Linked DNA regions of Peribacillus sp. FSL E2-0218. The protein of the gene in region 1 interacts with the protein of each later gene in a pairwise test. Links are inferred from orthologs where the notes say so. Each region holds a gene or a part of one and is shown in the gene's direction. Other genes may lie near its edges. The genes, in order: MHI53_RS10900, pknB, hprK and MHI53_RS01575.

Region 1 (5,788 bases):
AGTATTATTGGTTAACCACATCGATGGCGACATGCTTCGGATTGTTAAGAACCTCATCGACCATGCTAACGTTTTTGTTTTTGTTTTTCTTATATTTATTATAATAAATGGCTCTTTTACGAACTGGGTCACCCGTGTAATAACGTTCGTATTGGAGGAGTCGCTGCCCAAATGCTTCGCCGCATAAATCCCACGCGAGTTTAAACACCCGAACGCGCTCTTCCGCTGTAACTCCGCTTCGCCCTCCATAATATTTATCGATATCTACTCGCAATTTTGGATTATTAAAGTCGGCCTCAGTCGGAGACATCAACAGGCCGCCAGCTCCGATGGTCTGGATAATCTCGATGGCACGGGGATACATCTCAGGAAGGAAACCACGAATCGTTTCCAATGCATCCGGATTTGGGCGAGCCTCACCGTATTCATTAATCGCATACTCATATTCGGCTACCCGGAGCAGTGAACGGATGACTTCGACAGATTGCACAAGTTCACCCAAATCACGCTGAACATGCAGGAATCCATCAACCCCGATGGAGTCTGCCACTTTACAAGCGACTTCAACGGCAAACGCCAATTTAATATATCCACGCACCCCAGATTGGTGAGCAGGCTGTTCGGCGATTCCCGTCATTGGATACAAGCGGTTTGCAGCCTCCACATTGTTGTATAAGAAGACACGATCCCAAGGAACCAAGACATCATTGAATACTAGCAGAGCGTCCATTTCCTCATAGCGGGAGGCCAGAGGATGATCAAATATCGAGCGTGTTCCGTCCTGCATTGGTTCCCGGCAAATTATACGAAGTCCAGGTGTATCAATCGGCAGTGCAAAGGCCACCGCATGACGTTCATCCCCAGGTAGGAAGCCTGGGAAAGAATAGATAATCACTTCATCTGTAATGGGTGCAAGTGTGGCTAACATTTTTGCACCGCGGACCAGTATTCCTTCTTCTTTTTCCTCAACTGTCCCTAAGTGGGTATATATTTCCTTTTGTTCATGAGATTGCTTGCTTCGATCATTTTGAGGATTAATGATTGCATGCGTCAAGAAAAGGTCGTTGTCACGAATATAGGTATAATAATCATGGATGTTCTTAGACCAGTCTTTGTTGTATTGATCAAGAAACCAGGAATTATGTGCCATGGAAGTGATCACGACATTTAAAAAGTCCGGCGTTCTCCCCATTAGTCCATATGTCATCCTGGCGTACACTTCAAATAATTTACTTCTTTTCTGCAAATCCTCCGCTGTCTTCGGGAATAAAAAAGCATTGTTAACACGTTCTCCGGTTTCATTGCAAATATGGGTGATATCATCTTGATATTCCGGATCATGTTGAATGTCATAAAGCTTTGCAATTTCTTGTATCGGCTGTTTAAAAATTGGCTCATTATGAATATCTTCAATTACTCTTCCACCAAGCCAGACTTCTGGCTTTCTGGATTTAATTCTATTAATATAGTCTGCGCCGGTTTTAATCCCCATAAATTCTCCCCTAACTTACAAATTGATTTGTAGCTTCCATTTTCACTCGATAAAAAAGTAAGCGCTTCCAAATGATCAAAGAATATCTCCTGTATTTCACCTTTGAACAGTACATGATCACCAGCGTCATACTCTCTCCATGTTTGCATTCCGGCCAGGCAGCATTACCATTTATTTATGGTGAAATCCTTCATTCCCCCCATCAATCTTAAGCGGGCTTCCTGCAGATTTCCATGCAATGGGGATTCTTGTTCATCTGACAAATTATTGATGGTAAAAGATTTATTTTTAATGCTAGTGCAGGCTTTTGCTTCTTTATGAATGAATACTAAAGCAAGCGGCGGTCCAGGGAAGCCGAAGTAAATGGATTTACAGTCATGCCCTTTTGGAATTTCCCACAAAGCAGCTCACTATCGGGTCTCCGAATGGGAGTTCATCCAAACCATTTCTCAACTCGTGCCCATTCATCCTTTCACCTCCTACGCTTTTATTATGAGATCATTATATTAAATGTAAAAAATAAAAAAATTTGTTAAATTTCACATTATGAAATCTTGAAAAAAATTTTAAAAGCTTTTTTACATGATGAATTATCGTGTAACAGGACGTTAACTCGTTAGTTTGATTGTTTTACTGTTGACCTTGGGCAATCACTCGTCAATTTGGAAGATTTCTTAATAATTGGTGACATATACTAGTGAAAGTTGGTAGTTTGCCCTCGAATCCAATCACTTTACTCGCGAGTTTTTTCGAAGCTTGTAATTACCGTTGTTTTACTGATTTCTAAAACCATATCATCTCTTACATTACCTCATTTTCATCATTCAGTGGTACACTAGCCATGATTCATTTTTAAATGGTCATTATTAGAATGCATGAAAGGGGTGAGGGACGTTTCAATTTTGCGTACCATTAGAAAAATCTATCAATTTTTTGTGGATAAGCCCTTAAAAAAAGGAGTCGTTTTACATAACCGCTACGAAATCACCACTGTCATCGGAAAAGGAAGCTACGGTATCGTTTATCTTTGCAAGGATTGGCAAGCGAATGAACAAATCGTGATCAAACAGCTCCGGAAAAGCAAACGCCGCAGCAAAAAAGATCTTGAACAGTTCGAACAGGAAATCTCCATATTACAAGCCCTGGACCATGAAAGCATCCCCACATTTCACGAGGAATTCACGCACCGCGAAAATGTTTATTTTGTGATGGAATTCATTGAAGGAGATAATTTGGAAGACCATATTTTCTACAATCATGAAACGTTCACTGAGAAGGAAGCCCTGCTTTTCCTTGCTGAGCTGGCGGGATTGGTAGCTTATTTGCATGACCATGAAATTGTCCATCAAGATATACGGATACCAAATATACTGCTGCAGAACCATCAGCCCATTTTAATAGACTTTGGGTTGTCCAAACGATTCGTTTCGACAGATATCACGGATGAACTTGTTTTGGAAATGAAACGGCAGGATTTTTATGATTTGGGGGAAATACTCCTATATGTCCTTTATACGACGTATACCGCCAAAAACAAAAAAACCCTTCCTTGGACAGAAGAGCTTTCGTTAGAAAAAGAAACGGTGCATATCCTGAAAAGGCTATTAAGCATCCAAGAGCCATATTCGGATATCGAAGAAATTGCCATTGACCTGAAGGCTGCATTATATTCCAAGGCCTTGAATTAGCTGCTGCTGCCGCGTCCTCTTCTCTTGTAGCGGTCACTGCCGCTCAAGGGAGATCGCTTATACCCCCGGCTGCTGCTGCTGCTGCCCCTGCGGTAATGGCCATGTCTTCGCTCACTGCTGCCTTGGGAAAATTGTTTGATCTTTTTCATTATTTTCTTCAACATATCTTTCACCTCTTTTTTTGGATTTAAAGCCTGTTATTCATTTAGCCTAACATAGTCACAGTATAAACCTCATTAATATGTACTATAAGTTTTTTTCATTCATTGGAGCACCAAAAAAAAACCTGACGACTTTACAGCGCCAGGTTTTTTTGCGTTCATCTATTATTTTACAGCTTCTTTTAATTCTTTACCTGCTTTAAAAGCGGGTACTTTGCTTGCTGCAATTTGAATTTCTTCACCGGTTTGCGGGTTTCTTCCAGTACGAGCTGCACGGTCACGCACTTCAAATGTACCAAAACCAACTAATTGGATTTTCTCTTCTTTAGCAAGTGTAGACGTGATCGTTTCAAATAATGCATCCACCACTTTTTTTGCATCGTCTTTTGTCAATTCAGCTTGTGCTGCCACACTGCTTACTAATTCTGTTTTATTCATATGAACACCTCATCCTTTTTTTCTTAAAAAATATGTAGAGAAGACAACATAACATATCTTCTATGCGTCTGTCACTTAATAAGGCTAATTAAAAGTTTGATCCTCCATTGATTCAAGTTCCAGCCATTGATAGATGGTATCCATATCAATGTTTTCTTCCAAGTGGGAGGCCAAGAGATTATAAGCCTCCTCCCGATGCTCTGAGTCGCTTTGAATGTTTTCCATCACTTCATCCAGCCCCTTGCTCCGTCGTATTTGGTTAACCATTAATCTCGTAAATAGGCGATTATGGAATATGCCATGAAGATATGTGCCGAAAACCTTCTGGTCCGCCGATATGGCCCCATCCTTTCTTCCATCCTTCAATAAAAGAAAGGGCTGTACTTGTGGATCCAAAGTCGTTTGACCTAAATGAATCTCGTAGCCGCCCAGCTTCATTTCGCCTTCCATAATCCCTGAAGCAAGGACACCTTCCATTTGCACGGTCTTCTTTTCCGCTTGAAAAATGGTTTCCACGGACAGAAGTGAAAGACCTTCTGCGTTTTCCCCCTTACCTTCGACCGCGTCGGGATCGAAGAGGTTCGTCCCGAGCATTTGAAAACCGCCGCATATTCCAACAATGACCGTTCCAAGCTCACGCAGCTCTTTAATGGCACCATCCATTCCCGCACGCTTCATCCATTCTAAATCTTCGATCGTATTTTTTGTGCCAGGCAAGATAAGAAGGTCTGGATTTCCTAATTCATGGATATTTCCGACAAGCCTGACACCCACTCCCGGTTCATCGAAAAAAGGGTCCAGGTCGGTAAAATTGGAGATGTGCGGGAATCTCAAAACCGCTACATCGATGGGGAATTCACCCTTTTCAGGCTTTTTGAAACGTAAGGATGATAGTGCCAGCGAATCCTCCGCTTCGATGTTCACGTCTAAATAAGGTAACACCCCGAGGACTGGGATCCCGGTTTCCTTTTCCAGCCATTCGATGCCGTCGTCCAGTAATTCACGTATGCCGCGAAATTTATTGATGATGATTCCCTTTACACGATCACGTTCATCATCATCCAATAAGGCGAGTGTCCCGATGATGGACGCAAATACTCCGCCACGATCGATATCGGCCACTAAAATGACAGCGGCATCCGCAAGGTGGGCCATCCGCATATTGGCAATATCCCGGTCTTTAAGGTTAATTTCCGCAGGGCTGCCTGCTCCTTCAAGAACGATGATGTCGTATTCCTGCTGCAGTTTTTTGACTGACTTTCGAATGATCGGCATCGCCTCTTGAACAAACTGATTTCGATAGTTCATGGCATTCATATCAAGAAAATGTTTTCCGTGGACGATGACCTCCGAAACCATATCCCGTTTTGGCTTCAGCAAAATGGGATTCATATCGGAGGTTGCCACGATCCTTGCCGCTTCTGCTTGCACTCCTTGGGCCCGTCCTATTTCACCGCCTTCCACGGTTACATAAGAATTCAAGGCCATGTTTTGCGATTTGAATGGAACGACACGGTACCCTTTATTGGCAAAAATTCGGCAAAGTGCCGTACTAATCAAGCTTTTCCCTACATCAGAAGCCGTTCCCTGTATCATGATCGATCGTGCCTTCATTTCAGTCCCCCTATACCTCAAGTCTTTGACTACACGCCGATGATACCCCATTTTCACCTTCATAAGCACCGTCACGCCTTCTTACCTGTAATGGCCACTTGCCTATGCCGAACCATTACAGATGTCGTCAATGATCATACGCCAGTGGCAAGACAGCTTCAGTCCAGGAACTTATATATGAACCTTTCCAGAGCCTGAACAATAGATGCCTGTTTCGTCTTTTTTTGCATCTGTTATTTCCAGTATATATCAGAAAAATTCATTTCGCATCACTCATTCATTTGCCTATAGACGTTCACATTGATTGTATATAGGAGCACAACGATGATAAATGGCATCGATTTGACCATTTCAATGCTCGGGAACATGGTTCATACGCTTCCGTCCATCTCTGG
Region 2 (6,029 bases), 580 kb from region 1 along the record:
CGAAGTGAGTCATCCAGTCTGGTTGATCAAACGCTGGGTGGAGCAATTTGGTTATGAAAAAACCAAGGAAATGTGCGAAGTGAACTTAACGGCCCCATTGCAAACGGGACGGGTCAATTTAAAGAAGATTTCCCGCAATGAATTAATGAGCATATTAAGGGAAGAGGGATATGACGTCGAAGCAAGTGAAGTCGTCCCCGAAGCCATCGTCAGCTATAGAGGCAATCTTGCCCATTCAGAAAGTTATAAACTAGGCTACCTGTCGATCCAGGACGAAAGCTCGATGCTTGTTGCTCATGCTTTGGGGGCAAATGATAATGATGCTGTTCTCGATTGCTGTGCTGCTCCTGGAGGGAAAACGACCCATATTGCAGAAGGTCTGACGACTGGACAAGTCTATGCGCTGGATCTTCATGAGCATAAAGTCAAGCTCATCAAGGAGCAGGCAGAGCGGCTAAAACTGAGGAACAACATCAAGACTATGGCACTCGATAGCAGGAAAGTGCAGGAACACTTCAATAAAGAAGGGTTCGACCGGGTCTTGATCGATGCTCCGTGTTCAGGGTTGGGAGTCATGCGCCGGAAGCCTGATGTAAAGTACACAAAAACAAAAGATGATATAATGAAACTCTCAAGTATACAAAAGCAATTATTGGAAGCTGCCGCACCGCTGGTAAAGCAAGGCGGACGTTTAGTATATAGCACATGCACGGTGGATAGGGAAGAAAATGACCAAGTGGCCATGTCGTTTTTGCAAGACCACCCGGATTTCGAGAGCGATCCATCGCTGTCAGAAAGAATGCCCGAGAGCGTTCAGCCGTTTATCGAGGGCAATACGCTGCAAGTTTTTCCGCAATATTTTAGCAGTGACGGATTCTTTATTGCGAGTTTTAGAAAGAAGGTGCTGTAATGGCAGAAATAACCAAATCATCCAGAGTAAGAAAAGACACAACACCAGAAAAACCATCCATCTATTCATTGGAGCTTCACCAAATTAAAGAATGGATCATTCAAAATGGCGAGAAGGCTTTCCGGGCCGAGCAAGTATACGATTGGCTTTATAAAAAGCGCGTCTCCAGCTTTGAAGATATGTCCAACCTATCGAAATCTTTACGCGATAAGCTGGAATCACATTTTACCTTCACTACCTTGAAAACGCTGATCCAGCAAACGTCAAATGATGGAACGATGAAGTTCTTATTTGAACTCCATGATGGATATTCGATTGAAACGGTATTGATGCGCCACGAATACGGAAACTCCATTTGCGTGACAACACAGGTTGGTTGTAGAATTGGTTGTACCTTCTGTGCATCGACACTGGGTGGATTGAAGCGAAACCTTGAAGCAGGCGAAATAGTTGCCCAAGTCGTTAAAGTGCAGCAAGCACTTGACGAAGTGGAAGAACGTGTCAGCTCAGTCGTCATCATGGGAATCGGGGAACCGTTCGATAACTACGATAATATGATGTCATTCTTGAAGAATATAAATCATGAAAAAGGCTTGAATATCGGGGCCCGTCATATTACCGTTTCTACAAGCGGGATCATTCCTAAAATCTATAAATTTGCAGAAGAGAGCATGCAAATCAACTTTGCGGTTTCCCTGCATGCACCAAACACGGAATTGAGAAGTAAATTGATGCCAATCAACAAGGCTTACAAACTTCCCGACTTGATTGAAGCCATAAAATACTATACTGAAAAAACAGGGCGCCGTGTAAGTTTTGAATATGGTCTATTCGGCGGGGAAAATGATACAGTCGAACACGCCGAAGAATTAGCCAATTTAATAAGCGGGATCAAATGCCATGTCAACTTAATTCCGGTTAACTATGTACCGGAACGCAACTATGTACGTACACCTCGGGATCAGATTTTTGAGTTTGAAAAAACATTGAAAAAGCGCGGTATCAATGTGACGATCCGAAGGGAACAAGGCAGTGATATCGACGCAGCCTGCGGCCAGCTTCGGGCCAAGGAGCGCAAAGAAGAGACGAGGTGACCCTATTGAGGGCGATATTTAAAACAGACCGTGGAAAAGTCCGGCAGCATAATGAAGATAATGGCGGAATCTTTAAAAACTCGGAAGGCGTTCGCCTTGCCATCGTTGCAGATGGCATGGGCGGCCACCGTGCCGGGGATGTGGCAAGTGCGATGACGATTGACCTTTTGAAAAAGGGATGGGAGGAATCCGGCGGGATCGAAACGGCAAATGATGCCGAGGAGTGGCTAAAACAGCAAATCTTCTTGGTCAATCATTCGCTTTTTGAATATGCCGAGTCACATACAGAGTGTAAGGGTATGGGGACCACCGTTGTTGCTGCAATATGTACTGATACATTTGCGACCATCGCCAATATCGGGGACAGTCGATGTTATTTGTACAATGAGAGTGGCTTTAAACAGGTTACGGAAGATCATTCACTCGTTAACGAATTGGTCCGTTCCGGGCAGATTTCGAAGGAAGATGCCGAGAACCATCCACGAAAAAATGTTTTATTACGAGCCTTGGGAACGGAAAAGCAAGTTGAAATGGACATCACGACGGTCATTTTCGAAGAAAGTGATTTATTGTTGCTTTGTTCGGATGGACTAACGAATAAAGTGAATGAACAGGAGCTTGAAGAAACGGTTACAAATGGGCAGCCTCTTGAAGAAAAGGCAAAATCATTAATAGACAAGGCCAATCACTACGGTGGGGAAGATAATATCACCCTTGTGCTTGTTCAATTTACTGATGAAAGCGAAAGCAGGTGAATTGAATGTTGATTGGCAGAAGAATCAACGGCCGTTATAAACTGATCGAGATGGTCGGCGGCGGTGGCATGGCGAATGTTTACCTTGCAAGGGATATGATTTTGGATAGGGATGTTGCGTTGAAAATCCTTCGCATGGACTTCAACAATGACGAAGAATTCATCAAGCGCTTCAACCGGGAAGCTCAATCGGCAACCAGTTTGGCCCATCCCAATATCGTAAGTATTTATGATGTTGGAGAAGAAGATGCCATCTATTATATCGTCATGGAATATGTGGACGGCTTTACACTTAAGCAATACATACAAAAATATTATCCGATTCCAGTTGATGAAGCCTTGGATATCATGAAGCAGATTACGGCAGCGATTTCCCATGCCCACCATAATGGGATCATCCATCGTGACATCAAGCCACAGAACATATTGATCGATAAAGAAGGAACTGTCAAGATAACAGACTTTGGAATTGCCTTGGCCTTGAGTGCAACCAACATTACTCAGACGAACGCCGTCTTGGGTTCCGTCCATTACTTATCTCCGGAACAGGCAAGGGGCGGCATGGCCAATAAGAAATCGGATATATACTCCCTTGGCATCGTCATGTTTGAATTGCTGACGGGTAGATTGCCTTTTTCCGGTGAATCAGCCGTGTCGATAGCGCTTAAACATTTACAATCGGAAACCCCTTCGCCCAAACGGTGGAACCCTGAAATACCCCAGAGTGTAGAAAATATTATTTTGAGGGCGACAGCGAAGGATTCATATTACCGATATGAAAGCGTAGATTCAATGGAAGATGACATTCGTACGTCGTTGAATCCTGAGCGTTCAAATGAGCAGCCCTTTACGATACCGGAAGACCATGATGCAACGAAAGCGATACCTGTCATCACGGATGATCAGCTCTCGAGTATTGATGAGACGATTATAAGAGGGCCGGAGAAAAATACGGCAGTCTATGCAGACGATGCTGAAGATGACTCGGTCGAAGCCATGAAAGTGAACAAAAAACAAAAGAAACAGAAAAAACAAAAAATGAAGACGAAACAAAAGGACAAAAAACGGAAGAGAATGCCAGCTATTTTGGTAACCATCTTTTTAGTCCTCGCACTGCTTGCTGTCTTATCTGTCACGTTAGGACCATCCCTTTTGGGCCCGAAGGAAGTGACGATCCCTGACCTTAAAGGGAAGGAATTGGATGATGCAATTACTGATTTGCTTAATCTGGATTTGGTCGTCGGAGAAACCATTGAGATCGAGGATGAAGAGGTTGAAGCGGGACTGGTGATCAAAACCAACCCGAAGGAAGGGAAAACCGTCAAGGCAGGTGCAAAGGTCGATATCTATCAAAGTGTAGGTAAAGAAACGATATCGCTTTCCAACTATGAAGGCCGGAATTACTCGGATATTAAATCCCTGCTTGATAATATGGGATTCAAAAACACGATCGTGACCTACAAATTTGATCAAAGTGCTGCCGGTACCATCATAGATCAGACGCCATCGGGCGCAACTGAAATCGTCGCTTCCGAAACGGAACTTGAGTTAACTGTAAGCAAAGGGGAAGATTTATTGAGCCTGAAAAATCTCAAGGGGTTCAATGAAGCCGGCCTAAATGATTATTCCAATGAAAGCGGAATAAAGATCGATGTGGAAGAAGAGGTATACGATGATTCCGTCGAGAAGGGACTGGTCATTTCCCAGTCGCCTGAACCGGGTACTAAGGTGGAAAAAGGCAGTACGGTGAAAGTCATCGTCTCAAAAGGGAAAGAAGAGATCCCCCCCAAGACCGTAACGGAGAAAATCAAGATTGAATATGATCCAGTTGAACCTGGCAAAGCGCAAAAAGTGCAAATTTTCATTGAGGATATCAATAATAGCATGACGGAGCCTAAGGAATCATTCTTTATCGTGGAAGATGCCAAGCGAACGATCGAATTGACGGTTTCCCAGGATAAGAAAGCAGGCTATAAAGTCATGAGGGACAATCAGGTCATCATCGACAAAGCTGTCTCTTATCCCGACTAAATATATAAATTAGGAGTGTGGCTATGCCCGAAGGAAAAATTATTAAAGCACTTAGCGGATTTTATTATGTGCTTGATGGGGAAGAAGTTTTTCAATGCCGCGGACGGGGCGTGTTCAGGAAAAATAAGGTAACTCCGCTCGTTGGTGATTATGTGGTGTTCCAGGCGGAAAATAAAACCGATGGGACCGTTACCGAAATAAAACCGCGAAAGAATGAATTGATCCGTCCGCAAATTTCAAATGTAGATCAAGCCATCCTCGTCTTTTCGGCAGTGGAACCTGACTTCAGTCCGGCGCTGCTCGATCGTTTCCTCGTATTGATCGAAGATAACGAAATCGAGCCCATTATCGTCGTGACGAAACTGGACTTGGTCACTTCTGAAACCCGGACGAAATTGACACAGTACATCAATGATTATCGCAAACTTGGGTATACGGTATTGGAAACATCCTCGGTTACCACAGGAGGCATTGAAGAACTTGTTCCTTATTTAGAGGGGAAAACGAGTGTATTTGCCGGTCAGTCAGGAGTTGGAAAATCGTCTTTGCTAAACGCAATCAACCCTGAACTGGCTTTAAAGACGGATGACATTTCGTCACATCTTGGACGGGGGAAACATACTACGCGTCATGTAGAATTGATTCATATCGGCTCCGGCCTTGTCGCGGATACGCCTGGTTTCAGTTCACTCGAATTCATGGAAATGGAAGCTGAACGGCTATCCTATTGCTTCCCCGAAATGCATAAGCATGGAGAGGACTGTAAGTTCAGGGCTTGTTTGCACGATAAAGAACCGAGGTGTGCCGTGAAGGAAGCGGTCGCTTCCGGGGAAATCCCGCAATATCGCTATGAGCATTATATGCAATTCCTGGAAGAAATCAGAGATAGAAAGCCGAGGTATTGAAATGGTTAAAATTGCACCTTCGATTTTATCAGCAGACTTTGCAAAATTGGGAGAAGAAATCCTTGATGTGGAAAGAGGCGGGGCGGATTTTATTCATGTGGATGTCATGGATGGGCAGTTCGTTCCGAATATTACCATCGGACCGTTAATAGTGGAAGCCATTCGGCCTGTGACTAAACTGCCGCTAGACGTTCATCTTATGATCGAACAACCGGACCGTTATATCGAGGCGTTCGCAAAAGCTGGAGCCGACTATATAACGGTGCATGCAGAGGCCTGTACGCATCTGCACCGAACGATCCAGTTAATTAAATCATTCGGCCTCAAGGCAGGGG
Region 3 (5,892 bases), 2.6 Mb from region 1 along the record:
ATGAATAAAATGATAGAAGAAAGTGAGGAATGTTCATGCAGGAGGAAAGAAAGAAGATTCTAGAAATGATTCAGGATGGAAAGCTATCCGCGGACGAAGCCATGGGCCTATTGGAAGAATTGGAGAAAGCCAGTCAGGAAAGTGAAGCAAAAGGGCAGGTACTGCAAAATGAATTATCGACTGTAGTCGTGGAAAAGAAAAGTGAAGGAAGCACTCAGGATACGTTTAAGAAGAATATCCAGTCATCGAAAGATAAGATTCTTGATTTCGTTGAGAGTGCTTTTAAGAAAATAAAAGATACCGACCTTGATTTCAACTTCGGCAAATCAGTGGAAGTCAGCCATATTTTTCAGCATGATTATGATTTCCTGAACGAAGTGGATGTCGATATAGCAAATGGAAGAATAAAAATCGCGACTTGGGATCAGCAGGATGTCCGGGTTGAATGTCAGGCAAAGGTATACCGGGTGGAAGATATCGAAGCTGCGAGAAAAAGTTTCCTGGATGAAGTGGATTTTTCGATTAAGGATGGAAAGATCACATTCAAGGTCAGCGAAAAAGCGGTGAAGGTCGATACGATGATGTATATCCCCAGGAAGGAGTATGAGGACATACAGGTAAGAATGTTCAATGGTGCCATCACGACTGAGTCCTTGAAATCAGAGAACCTTAAAGCCAAAACCGCGAATGGAGCGATTCATATCCTGCAAGGTAATGGTGATTCGTGTGTACTGGAAACCGGTAACGGGACGATCACCATATCAGATACGAACTTTACTGACCTGGAAGCGGAGACTTTAAACGGCGCGATTAAAGCTGATGGATACTTCAAGAAATTGGATGTCCAAACATTCAATGGCGAAATCGTTTGTCATAATTCAGGAATGGATTGCGATTCCATACATGCGAAGTCAATTACTGGAAAGGTCCAGCTGAACCTGCCGCCGGGTAAGGCGATTGAAGGAGAGCTGAAATCCAATTTGGGCAGTTTTAACGTGACCCTGGAAGGGATGACCATCATCGAGGAGAAAAGTGATGTTGTCCAAAAGGTTCTTAAGTTCAAGACGGTTAAAGAAGAGGTTCCTTTGCTTCACGTGTTTGCAGAAACAAAAACTGCAGCGATCACGGTTTCCTGATGAAAAGCCCGCCAATTCGAATTGGCGGGCTTTTTAGATCGAGATGGGGACTCTGGGGATCGGGTTGAAATAAGGTTGCACCGTGCCGGACCGTTGGATATGATTGTCTAAAGGATCGTTGCCAGTGATAGTAAAGTGACCACTCTTGCATCTGCAAGAGCAACTTAAAATCTATAAAAAGCCTGCGGACTCTGGTGATTCTTACTGACCGATGCGGCAGGGCGTATAAGATTTTTTTAGAAAGGAGAGAAGGATATGGACGTTTTTTCTGAGTATTTGGACAATATCGCTAACCCAGAGCATAGGGTGCGAACGGAAGAGGTTTTGGCTTGGGTAAGTGGGACATTCCCAAACTTAACCCCGAAGATTGCGTGGAATCAGCCTATGTTCACCGATCATGGCACATATATTATCGGCTTTAGCGTAGCTAAACATCATCTGGCAGTAGCCCCTGAAACGGCAGGGATTAATCATTTTTCCAATGAAATTGTAGAGGCTGGCTATGATCATACAAAGCAGTTGGTACGTATCCGGTGGGATGGTCCGGTTGATTTTGCATTACTAGAGAAAATGATCGAGTTTAACATTATGGATAAGGCAGACTGTTCAACTTTTTGGCGGAAATGAAACACCTCCTCGGTTCGGTCGCTTTAATCGTACCCAACCATATCTAGTCATTTTATCAGGATACCCACACATTCCGTTCAGGCTTTTTTCAGAATGTGTGGCTCTTTTCTATTGTTTCATCGTTTTATTCAAACCGTATTCCAGACCGGCACTTTGAATCATCCCGTACGCTTGCGGGCCTTTTTCGTTTGAAAGTTAAGTGAAACAAAAAAAACGTTAAATAAGATCATGCTTTGTTTGGTTATTAACAGAAAAATGCTAAAATAGTAAAAGTATCTCGAAAAACAGCATCGCTCCAGAAGGAGGAAAGATATATGGCAAAAGTCCGTACAAAGGATATCGTTGAAGCGTTGGGTCTAGAGCTCATCAGTGGGGAAGAAGGAATTAACCGACCGATCGTCACAAGTGATTTATCTCGTCCAGGTCTTGAAATAGCCGGTTTTTTTGATTATTATCCTGCCGATCGGGTCCAGCTTTTAGGAATGACGGAGATGTCCTTTTTTAATCGCCTGAATGAAGCGGATCGTGTACAGAGAATGGAAGAGCTGTGCAGGGACTTTACTCCAGGCATCATCATCACCCGCGGTCAGGAAGTGCCGCAGGAGTTGATTGAAGCTTCTGAGCGGGAATCGGTTCCCGTAATGAAATCGAATATGAAGACAACACGGTTATACAGCCGTCTGACCAATTTTCTTGAAAGCAAGTTGGCACCGACCACGGCCGTTCATGGTGTATTGGTCGATATATATGGCTTAGGTGTTTTGATTACCGGGAAAAGCGGTGTGGGGAAAAGTGAGACGGCCCTGGAATTAGTGAAACGGGGGCATCGCCTCGTCGCTGACGATTGTGTTGAAATCCGCCAGGAAGACCAGGATACATTGGTCGGGAACGCCCCGGATTTAATTGAACACCTTCTTGAAATAAGAGGCTTGGGAATCATCAATGTCATGACGCTGTTTGGGGCTGGCGCAGTCCGCAGCAATAAGAAGATATCAATCGTCATCAGCTTGGAGCTATGGGAAAAAAACAAGCAATATGATCGTGTAGGCCTTGATGAAGAAAAAATGAAGATCATCGATACGGAAGTTACGAAAATAACCGTACCTGTTCGTCCAGGTCGAAATTTAGCCGTCATCATTGAAGTGGCAGCCATGAATTATCGCCTGAAGAAGATGGGGGTCAATGCGGCAGAACAATTTTCGGATCGCTTGAATCATGCGATTGCCGATCCGGAACTTGAAGAATTTTAAACGGTATGGAAAAGAGGGGTCATAATGGAACAAGGAATACAGCCGCTGAATCCGATTGCGATCGATCTTGGACCGATCCAGGTTCACTGGTATGGACTGATCATCGGGTTCGGTGTGTTATTGGGACTTATCATTGCTTTGAGGGAATCGGAGCGAAGAGGTCTTGATAAGGAAATCTTTACGGATTTGATTTTGTTTGCCGTCCCGGTCGCCATCATCTGTGCCCGCATTTATTATGTCATTTTCCAGTGGGAGTACTATTCACAAAACCCAGGGGATATCATAAAAATATGGAATGGCGGAATTGCCATTCACGGTGCACTAATTGGATCGGTGCTGACCACTATCGTTTTTGCCAAGGTGAAGAAGGTCTCGTTTTGGAAGCTGGTCGATATTGCCGCTCCGAGCCTATTGCTGGGGCAGGCGATTGGGCGCTGGGGTAATTTCATGAATCAAGAGGCCCATGGCGGAGAGGTAACGAGGTCCTTCCTGGAAAATATGCACTTGCCGGAATTCATCATTAATCAAATGTACATAAATGGTACGTATTATCACCCGACCTTTTTGTATGAATCGCTTTGGAATATCATCGGGGTCATCATCCTTTTAAGTCTGCGAAAAGTGAACTTGCGCAGGGGAGAGCTCTTTTTGACCTATGTATTATGGTATTCAGTCGGCCGTTTTTTCATCGAAAGCTTGCGGACGGATAGCTTGATGCTGACGGAGTCACTGCGAATCGCACAAGTGATCTCCATCGCTTTGGTAGCTGCAGCCTTAGCCCTTATCATTTATCGAAGGGTAAGCGGGAAAGCCGACAAAAGATATATGGATGCATAGGGATCAACAGTAAGGGGAGAGGACATAGTGATAGGGAATTCGGTTAAAAAGGGGCTTCTTTCTGGCTTGAATACAACCTGGTCGTTGGGCAAGGTGATATTTCCGGTCACGCTGATCGTCACCGTGCTTCAATTTACGCCTGTATTGCCGTGGATCATCGGGGTGATAGCGCCCCTGATGAATCTCATCGGTCTTCCAGGGGACGCTGCGATACCGCTCGTATTAGGGAATTTCCTGAACCTATATGCTGCGATTGCCGGTATCTTGACGCTCGATCTGACCGTGAAAGAAGTATTCATCATCGCGATGATGCTATCATTTTCACATAATTTATTGATTGAATCAGGCGTGGCGATGAAAACCGGAGTCAAGCTGTGGATCATCCTGACAGTCCGGATCGGGCTTGCTCTCTTGTCAGCTATCGTCATTAACCTTGTTTGGCATGGCGGATCAGAAATGGCTCAAGGGATGGCCATCGGGGAAACGGCCGAGGTTAACGGAATGGGCGCAATCCTTATTCACGGCGTCGTTCAGGCACTTTCCGGCATCGCCCAGCTTGCGTTCATCGTGATTCCGCTTATGGTCGTGGTTCAAATCATGAAAGATTTAAAATGGCTGGAAGCCTTCTCGAAAGCACTCGCTCCGTTCATGAAAGTGCTGGGCATGAAGCAGAATGCTTCCATGCCATTCGTTACAGGGCTTACCCTCGGCTTGGCATATGGGGCAGGCGTAATGATCCAAGCAGCGAAAGAAGACAACGTCTCGAAGAAGGATATGACCATTGCCTTCATCTTTTTAGTGGCCTGTCATGCTGTCGTTGAAGACACATTAATTTTCATCCCACTGGGCATTCCGGTCTTGCCGTTGTTAGTTATTCGGTTGCTCACCGCCATCGTTCTAACGATGGTCGTTGCGTATATTTGGAATCGGTCTGACAGTGTACAGAGAAAGGAAGCTGTATATGAGCAGTAACATAAATACATTATTATTCGATCTTGACGGCACTTTGATCAATACAAATGAGTTGATCATTGCATCTTTTACTGAAACGTTAAACCATTTTTGTCCCGGTCAGTTCAAGCGGGAGGATATCATTCCATTTATCGGTCCGACCTTGACCGATACGTTTACGTCGATTGACCCGGAGCGGGTGAAGGAAATGATCGCTTTCTATCGCGAACATAACTGGAAGAACCATGATGCCCTCGTGACACAGTTTGACGGAGTCTATGAAACCGTCCAAACGTTGAAGCAGGCCGGCTATAAATTGGCGGTCGTTACGACGAAGAAACGCGATGTCGTCGAAAAGGGACTGCGACTAAGCAATCTTGATCAGTTTTTTGAAGTCGTGGTCACGCTGGATGATGTGGAAAACGCAAAGCCTGATCCAGAGCCACTAGTAAAGGCGCTCAATCAGCTTGGCTCTGTTCCTGAAGAAGCGATCATGGTTGGCGACAGCTATCATGATATCCTGGGCGGGAAGAATGCAGGTACAAAAACGGCAGGAGTGGCCTGGTCGATTAAAGGCCGGGAGTATCTGGAGAGTCATCAACCGGATTATATGCTTGAAAATATGGCTGATCTCCTGAATATCGTCGAGATTGAAAACCTCACGGAGGCTAAAAGATGAGACGCACGACCCGCCATCCAGTTGAAGGGGCTAACTCATTATGGCATGTGTACAAGACGGTTCCCTTCTGGAAGGTGGTAAAGAACTTTATCGTGATCCAGCTAGCCCGTTATACACCATTTCTAGGCATGAAGAATTGGCTTTACAGGACATTTTTGCAAATGAAGGTCGGAAAGCATACTTCCTTTGCCTTGATGGTCATGCCTGATGTGATGTTTCCGGAGAAAATATCAGTGGGTAAGAATACAGTCATTGGTTACAATACGACGATCCTTGCCCATGAATATTTAATTAGGGAATATCGTCTGGGAGAAGTGATTATTGGGGATGAAGTGCTCATTGGGGCCAATTCGACCATTCTTCCGGGCCTGACCATTGGTGATGGGGCGATTGTCTCGGCAGGAACTCTTGT
Region 4 (3,587 bases), 1.9 Mb from region 1 along the record:
GGGGGGGCGTACCCCGTTTTGTGATAATGGGTCATTAGAGCAGGAAATATGAAAAAATTGACGAATAAAAATAGTGTACAATCAAACCCGTCTGGAGCGGTGCGTCATTAGGGCGGGGTTGTGATGTTTTCCTTGAAATATGTTTTTTTAAACGGATAACGGGTATAAAGTTATGTTGTAAATAGTTAAAGTGAAAACGAAAGTGCCAGGGGGAAACCTATGGAAAGGCTAGATGGAAACATCATTACAGTTAGTTAACATCCTTGTGACGAGGACAGGAAAACATAGCAATTGTGTTAGAATGGGAGGATATTATGAATCAATTGGTTTACGATTTTATTAAGCAAAATCAAGATTACATCCTGACTGAGTGGATGGATATCATGAAGGAAAGTACGGACGAAAGACTGCTAAAAGTTGTTTCTGATCGTATGTTCACGCAAACGAGCAGTGAATTTATCGATATGATCATCACGAATGTAGATAGTAAGAACAAGGAATTCACATTGAAGCTTTCGGATTTTGCCGAGAAAGTCGTCCAATTGGGATGGCCTCTTACATTCGTCAACGAAGGACTTCATAAATTCACGTTGATTGTCATTAATGGAATGGTGGAAAAGGGTCTGGTGACTCCGGATAATCAAGTCAATCTTGTTAATCATTTGGATAAGTGGGCCACACCGATAAACAATGAAATCGTCAATATATATACGCAAACCTGGGAAAGAACGGTGTCGATGCAGAAGATAGCCTTGCAGGAGCTTTCAGCACCGCTCATTCCTGTATTGGAGGGTATTACGGTCATGCCGCTGATCGGCACCATTGATACGGAGCGCGCCAAACAGATAATGGAAAACCTCTTGACCGGCGTGGTACAGCATAGATCCGAAGTCGTCCTCATTGATATAACGGGTGTACCGGTAGTGGATACGATGGTTGCACATCATATCATTCAGGCAGCGGAAGCGGTCCGTTTGGTTGGAGCTAAATGCATCCTATGCGGCATACGGCCGGAAATAGCCCAAACCATCGTTAATCTTGGGATTAACCTAAATGAAGTGATTACCAAAAACACATTGAAAAAAGGAATAGAAGTCGCGTTGGAATTAACGAGCCGCAAGATCGTAGAGGTGGAGGGATAAGGATGAGGATTCCGATATTAAAGCTTTATGACTGCTTGTTAGTCTCGATACAGTGGGAATTGGATGATGTGACCGCCCTTCAATTTCAAGAGGACTTGTTGCATAAGATTCATGAAACGAGCGCGAATGGCGTTGTCATAGATATTACCTCAATAGATTTTATTGATTCTTTTATCGCAAAGGTATTAGGCGATGTTTTTAGTATGTCTAAGCTTATGGGGGCAAAGGTTGTAATTACGGGAATCCAGCCAGCTGTTGCAATAACATTGATCGAACTTGGAATCAGTCTCGATGATGTCATGACAGCATTAGATTTAGAGAAGGGCCTGGAGAAATTACAACAGGAATTGGGGGATTAAAGAATGGAGTTCCAATCCTGCGTAAAAATAATTAATGAATGGGACATTGTAGCTGCAAGGCAGCTAGGAAGAAATGTCGCTAAAGAGCTGGGGTTCGGCACTGTCGACCAGGCAAGGATCACCACGGCTATAAGCGAATTGGCCCGAAATATTTACCTATATGCCGGACAAGGCAGTGTAAGCATAGAAAAGCTTAACCAAAACGGGAAGTCAGGATTGAAAATCATTGCAGAGGACCAGGGGCCTGGAATTGAGGACATCCGCAGAGTCATGGAAGATGGGTATACCACTTCAGGGGGATTGGGTGCAGGGCTTCCTGGTGCCAAGCGCTTGATGGATGAATTCGATATCGAATCGACACCAGGTGAAGGGACTACGATTGTCGCTACGAAATGGCTCCGTTAGGGGGGACTATGGATAATAGGGAGAACATGGAGAAAAAGTATCATGAGGCGCTTTCTACTTATCTTAAAGACCAAAATGAGCAGGCACTCTATCAAGGGCAAAAGATTAGCCGCCTACATATTAAATACAATATATCTCCAGAAGAAATCATCAGTATGCATAAAAATAACTTAATGGAACTTTACCCCGATTTACCTGGGAAAGTGATGGATTCTTTCGATTTCCTGCTTGAAGTCATGATGGGATATGGAATTGCCTACCGTGAACATCAAAGCCTCAGACATCAACAGCAGGAATTGAAAACGGAAATAGAAATTGCGGCAAACGTGCAGCATACCCTTTTGGAAACGGAAATACCCGATATAAAGTCTCTTGAAATTGGGGCGATAAGTGTTCCTGCCAGACAGATGAATGGAGATTATTATCACTTCGTCCAAGATGAAAATGAGCGGATCGGAGTGGGGATAGCAGATGTCATCGGCAAAGGGATCCCTGCGGCCTTGTGCATGTCCATGATCAAATATGCCATGGATAGTCTTCCTGAGCACCGGCATGAACCGAACAGTGTGCTTGAGAGTTTGAACCGTGTGGTTGAGCATAACGTCGATCCGAGCATGTTCATAACGATGTTCTATGGGTTATATGATCCGCATGACAGGAAATTCTCCTATGCTTCGGCTGGCCATGAACCGGGTTTTTATTATGACGCCGCTTCAGGGACTTTCAGTGATTTGGATGCGAAAGGTCTTTTGCTTGGAGTCGATAAGAAGACGAGGTACCGCCAATATGAAAAGACGGTGAACCGTGGGGACATGATCATCTTATTATCTGATGGAGTGACGGAATGCCGGACGAATGATGGATTTATAGAAAGGGACACAATTATTGGTTTCATTAAGAAGAATATGCATCTACAAGCCCAGGAAATGGTGAATAATATATATAAGCAATTGGAGAAAATGCAGAACTTCCAGCTAAGGGATGATTTCACCTTAATAATTTTGAAATCAAATGTTTAGCTTTTTTTTCTCTGGGTATAGATATAAGAATGAAGAGGATTTGAAGAGGTGGGTCAAGGATGAATATAACAGTAGATGTCAATGAATTGAATACTGAATTTATAGTGAAATTAAAAGGTGAAATCGATGCTTACACTGCGCCGAAGTTAAGGGAGTCACTATTCCCGATATCGGAACGGGACAACGTCAAGATCACCATCGATTTGACTGAAGTTTCCTACATGGATAGCACGGGTCTTGGAGTGTTTGTCGGTGCATTCAAAAGCGTGCGTGCGAATAATGGCGAATTCACTTTAGTTGGTTTATCGGAAAGGCTGCGACGTTTATTTGATATTACAGGTCTTGCAGATATCATTGATATAAAAAGTGGTACAGAGGGTGGGTTAGAATGAGTCAAGTATATGATTACATCGAAATGAAAATACCTGCAAAACCAGAGTTCATCGGTGTCATTCGTTTAACACTTTCTGGAATAGGAAGCCGTATGGGATTTGCGTATGAGGAAATCGAGGATTTGAAGATCGCTACAAGTGAAGCTTGTACAAATGCAGTGCAGCATGCGTATAAGGATTCGGAAAAAGGGGAAGTGAAGGTCAGTTTCGGCCTTTATCCAGACCGCTTGGAGGTCATGGTTTCTGATAGTGGTAAGAGCTGTAATTTCG

Evidence for each region.
Region 2: the proteins of MHI53_RS10900 (region 1) and pknB interact in binary tests that used the Bacillus subtilis proteins (3 or more experiments, as listed by UniProt). The link is inferred for Peribacillus sp. FSL E2-0218 from one-to-one orthologs.
Region 3: the proteins of MHI53_RS10900 (region 1) and hprK interact in binary tests that used the Bacillus subtilis proteins (3 or more experiments, as listed by UniProt). The link is inferred for Peribacillus sp. FSL E2-0218 from one-to-one orthologs.
Region 4: the proteins of MHI53_RS10900 (region 1) and MHI53_RS01575 interact in binary tests that used the Bacillus subtilis proteins (3 or more experiments, as listed by UniProt). The link is inferred for Peribacillus sp. FSL E2-0218 from one-to-one orthologs.

What each region holds. Positions count from the first base shown.
Region 1 is NZ_CP150304.1:2,247,748-2,253,535, reverse strand. The notes cover bases 1,560-4,287. They hold MHI53_RS10900 (protein kinase), read left to right. Parts: upstream 1,560-2,394; coding sequence 2,395-3,180; downstream 3,181-4,287. Other genes in these bases: MHI53_RS10885 (cobyric acid synthase), read right to left, coding at 3,864-4,287; MHI53_RS10890 (HU family DNA-binding protein), read right to left, coding at 3,507-3,779; MHI53_RS10895 (hypothetical protein), read right to left, coding at 3,177-3,344. Also shown: MHI53_RS10905 (4-hydroxyphenylacetate 3-hydroxylase N-terminal domain-containing protein), read right to left, coding at 5-1,492; more of MHI53_RS10885, read right to left, coding at 4,288-5,393.
Region 2 is NZ_CP150304.1:1,663,643-1,669,671, forward strand. What follows is about bases 2,308-5,276. They hold pknB (Stk1 family PASTA domain-containing Ser/Thr kinase), read left to right. Parts: upstream 2,308-2,764; coding sequence 2,765-4,789; downstream 4,790-5,276. Other genes in these bases: MHI53_RS08025 (Stp1/IreP family PP2C-type Ser/Thr phosphatase), read left to right, coding at 2,308-2,759; rsgA (ribosome small subunit-dependent GTPase A), read left to right, coding at 4,813-5,276. Also shown: 16S rRNA (cytosine(967)-C(5))-methyltransferase RsmB, read left to right, coding at 1-910; 23S rRNA (adenine(2503)-C(2))-methyltransferase RlmN, read left to right, coding at 910-2,004; more of MHI53_RS08025, read left to right, coding at 2,010-2,307; more of rsgA, read left to right, coding at 5,277-5,694; rpe (ribulose-phosphate 3-epimerase), read left to right, coding at 5,696-6,029. UniProt on the Bacillus subtilis protein: Protein kinase that is responsible for triggering spore germination in response to muropeptides, signaling bacteria to exit dormancy.
Region 3 is NZ_CP150304.1:4,845,316-4,851,207, reverse strand. What follows is about bases 1,214-4,045. They hold hprK (HPr(Ser) kinase/phosphatase), read left to right. Parts: upstream 1,214-2,077; coding sequence 2,078-3,013; downstream 3,014-4,045. Other genes in these bases: MHI53_RS23520 (nucleoside recognition domain-containing protein), read left to right, coding at 3,878-4,045; lgt (prolipoprotein diacylglyceryl transferase), read left to right, coding at 3,038-3,850; MHI53_RS23535 (iron chaperone), read left to right, coding at 1,392-1,763. Outside these bases: MHI53_RS23540 (DUF4097 domain-containing protein), read left to right, coding at 36-1,136; more of MHI53_RS23520, read left to right, coding at 4,046-4,822; pyrophosphatase PpaX, read left to right, coding at 4,812-5,480; MHI53_RS23510 (acyltransferase), read left to right, coding at 5,477-5,892. UniProt on the Bacillus subtilis protein: Catalyzes the ATP- as well as the pyrophosphate-dependent phosphorylation of 'Ser-45' in HPr, a phosphocarrier protein of the phosphoenolpyruvate-dependent sugar phosphotransferase system (PTS).
Region 4 is NZ_CP150304.1:314,061-317,647, forward strand. Bases 373-3,205 are described here. They hold MHI53_RS01575 (anti-sigma regulatory factor), read left to right. Parts: upstream 373-1,504; coding sequence 1,505-1,906; downstream 1,907-3,205. Other genes in these bases: MHI53_RS01565 (RsbT co-antagonist protein RsbRA), read left to right, coding at 373-1,142; MHI53_RS01570 (STAS domain-containing protein), read left to right, coding at 1,145-1,501; MHI53_RS01580 (PP2C family protein-serine/threonine phosphatase), read left to right, coding at 1,915-2,925; MHI53_RS01585 (anti-sigma factor antagonist), read left to right, coding at 2,985-3,205. Also shown: more of MHI53_RS01565, read left to right, coding at 315-372; more of MHI53_RS01585, read left to right, coding at 3,206-3,317; anti-sigma B factor RsbW, read left to right, coding at 3,314-3,587. UniProt on the Bacillus subtilis protein: Provides the crucial link between the upstream module (communication of environmental stress) and the downstream module (integration of the environmental signals with signals of energy stress) that compose the signal transduction pathway controlling the sigma-B factor.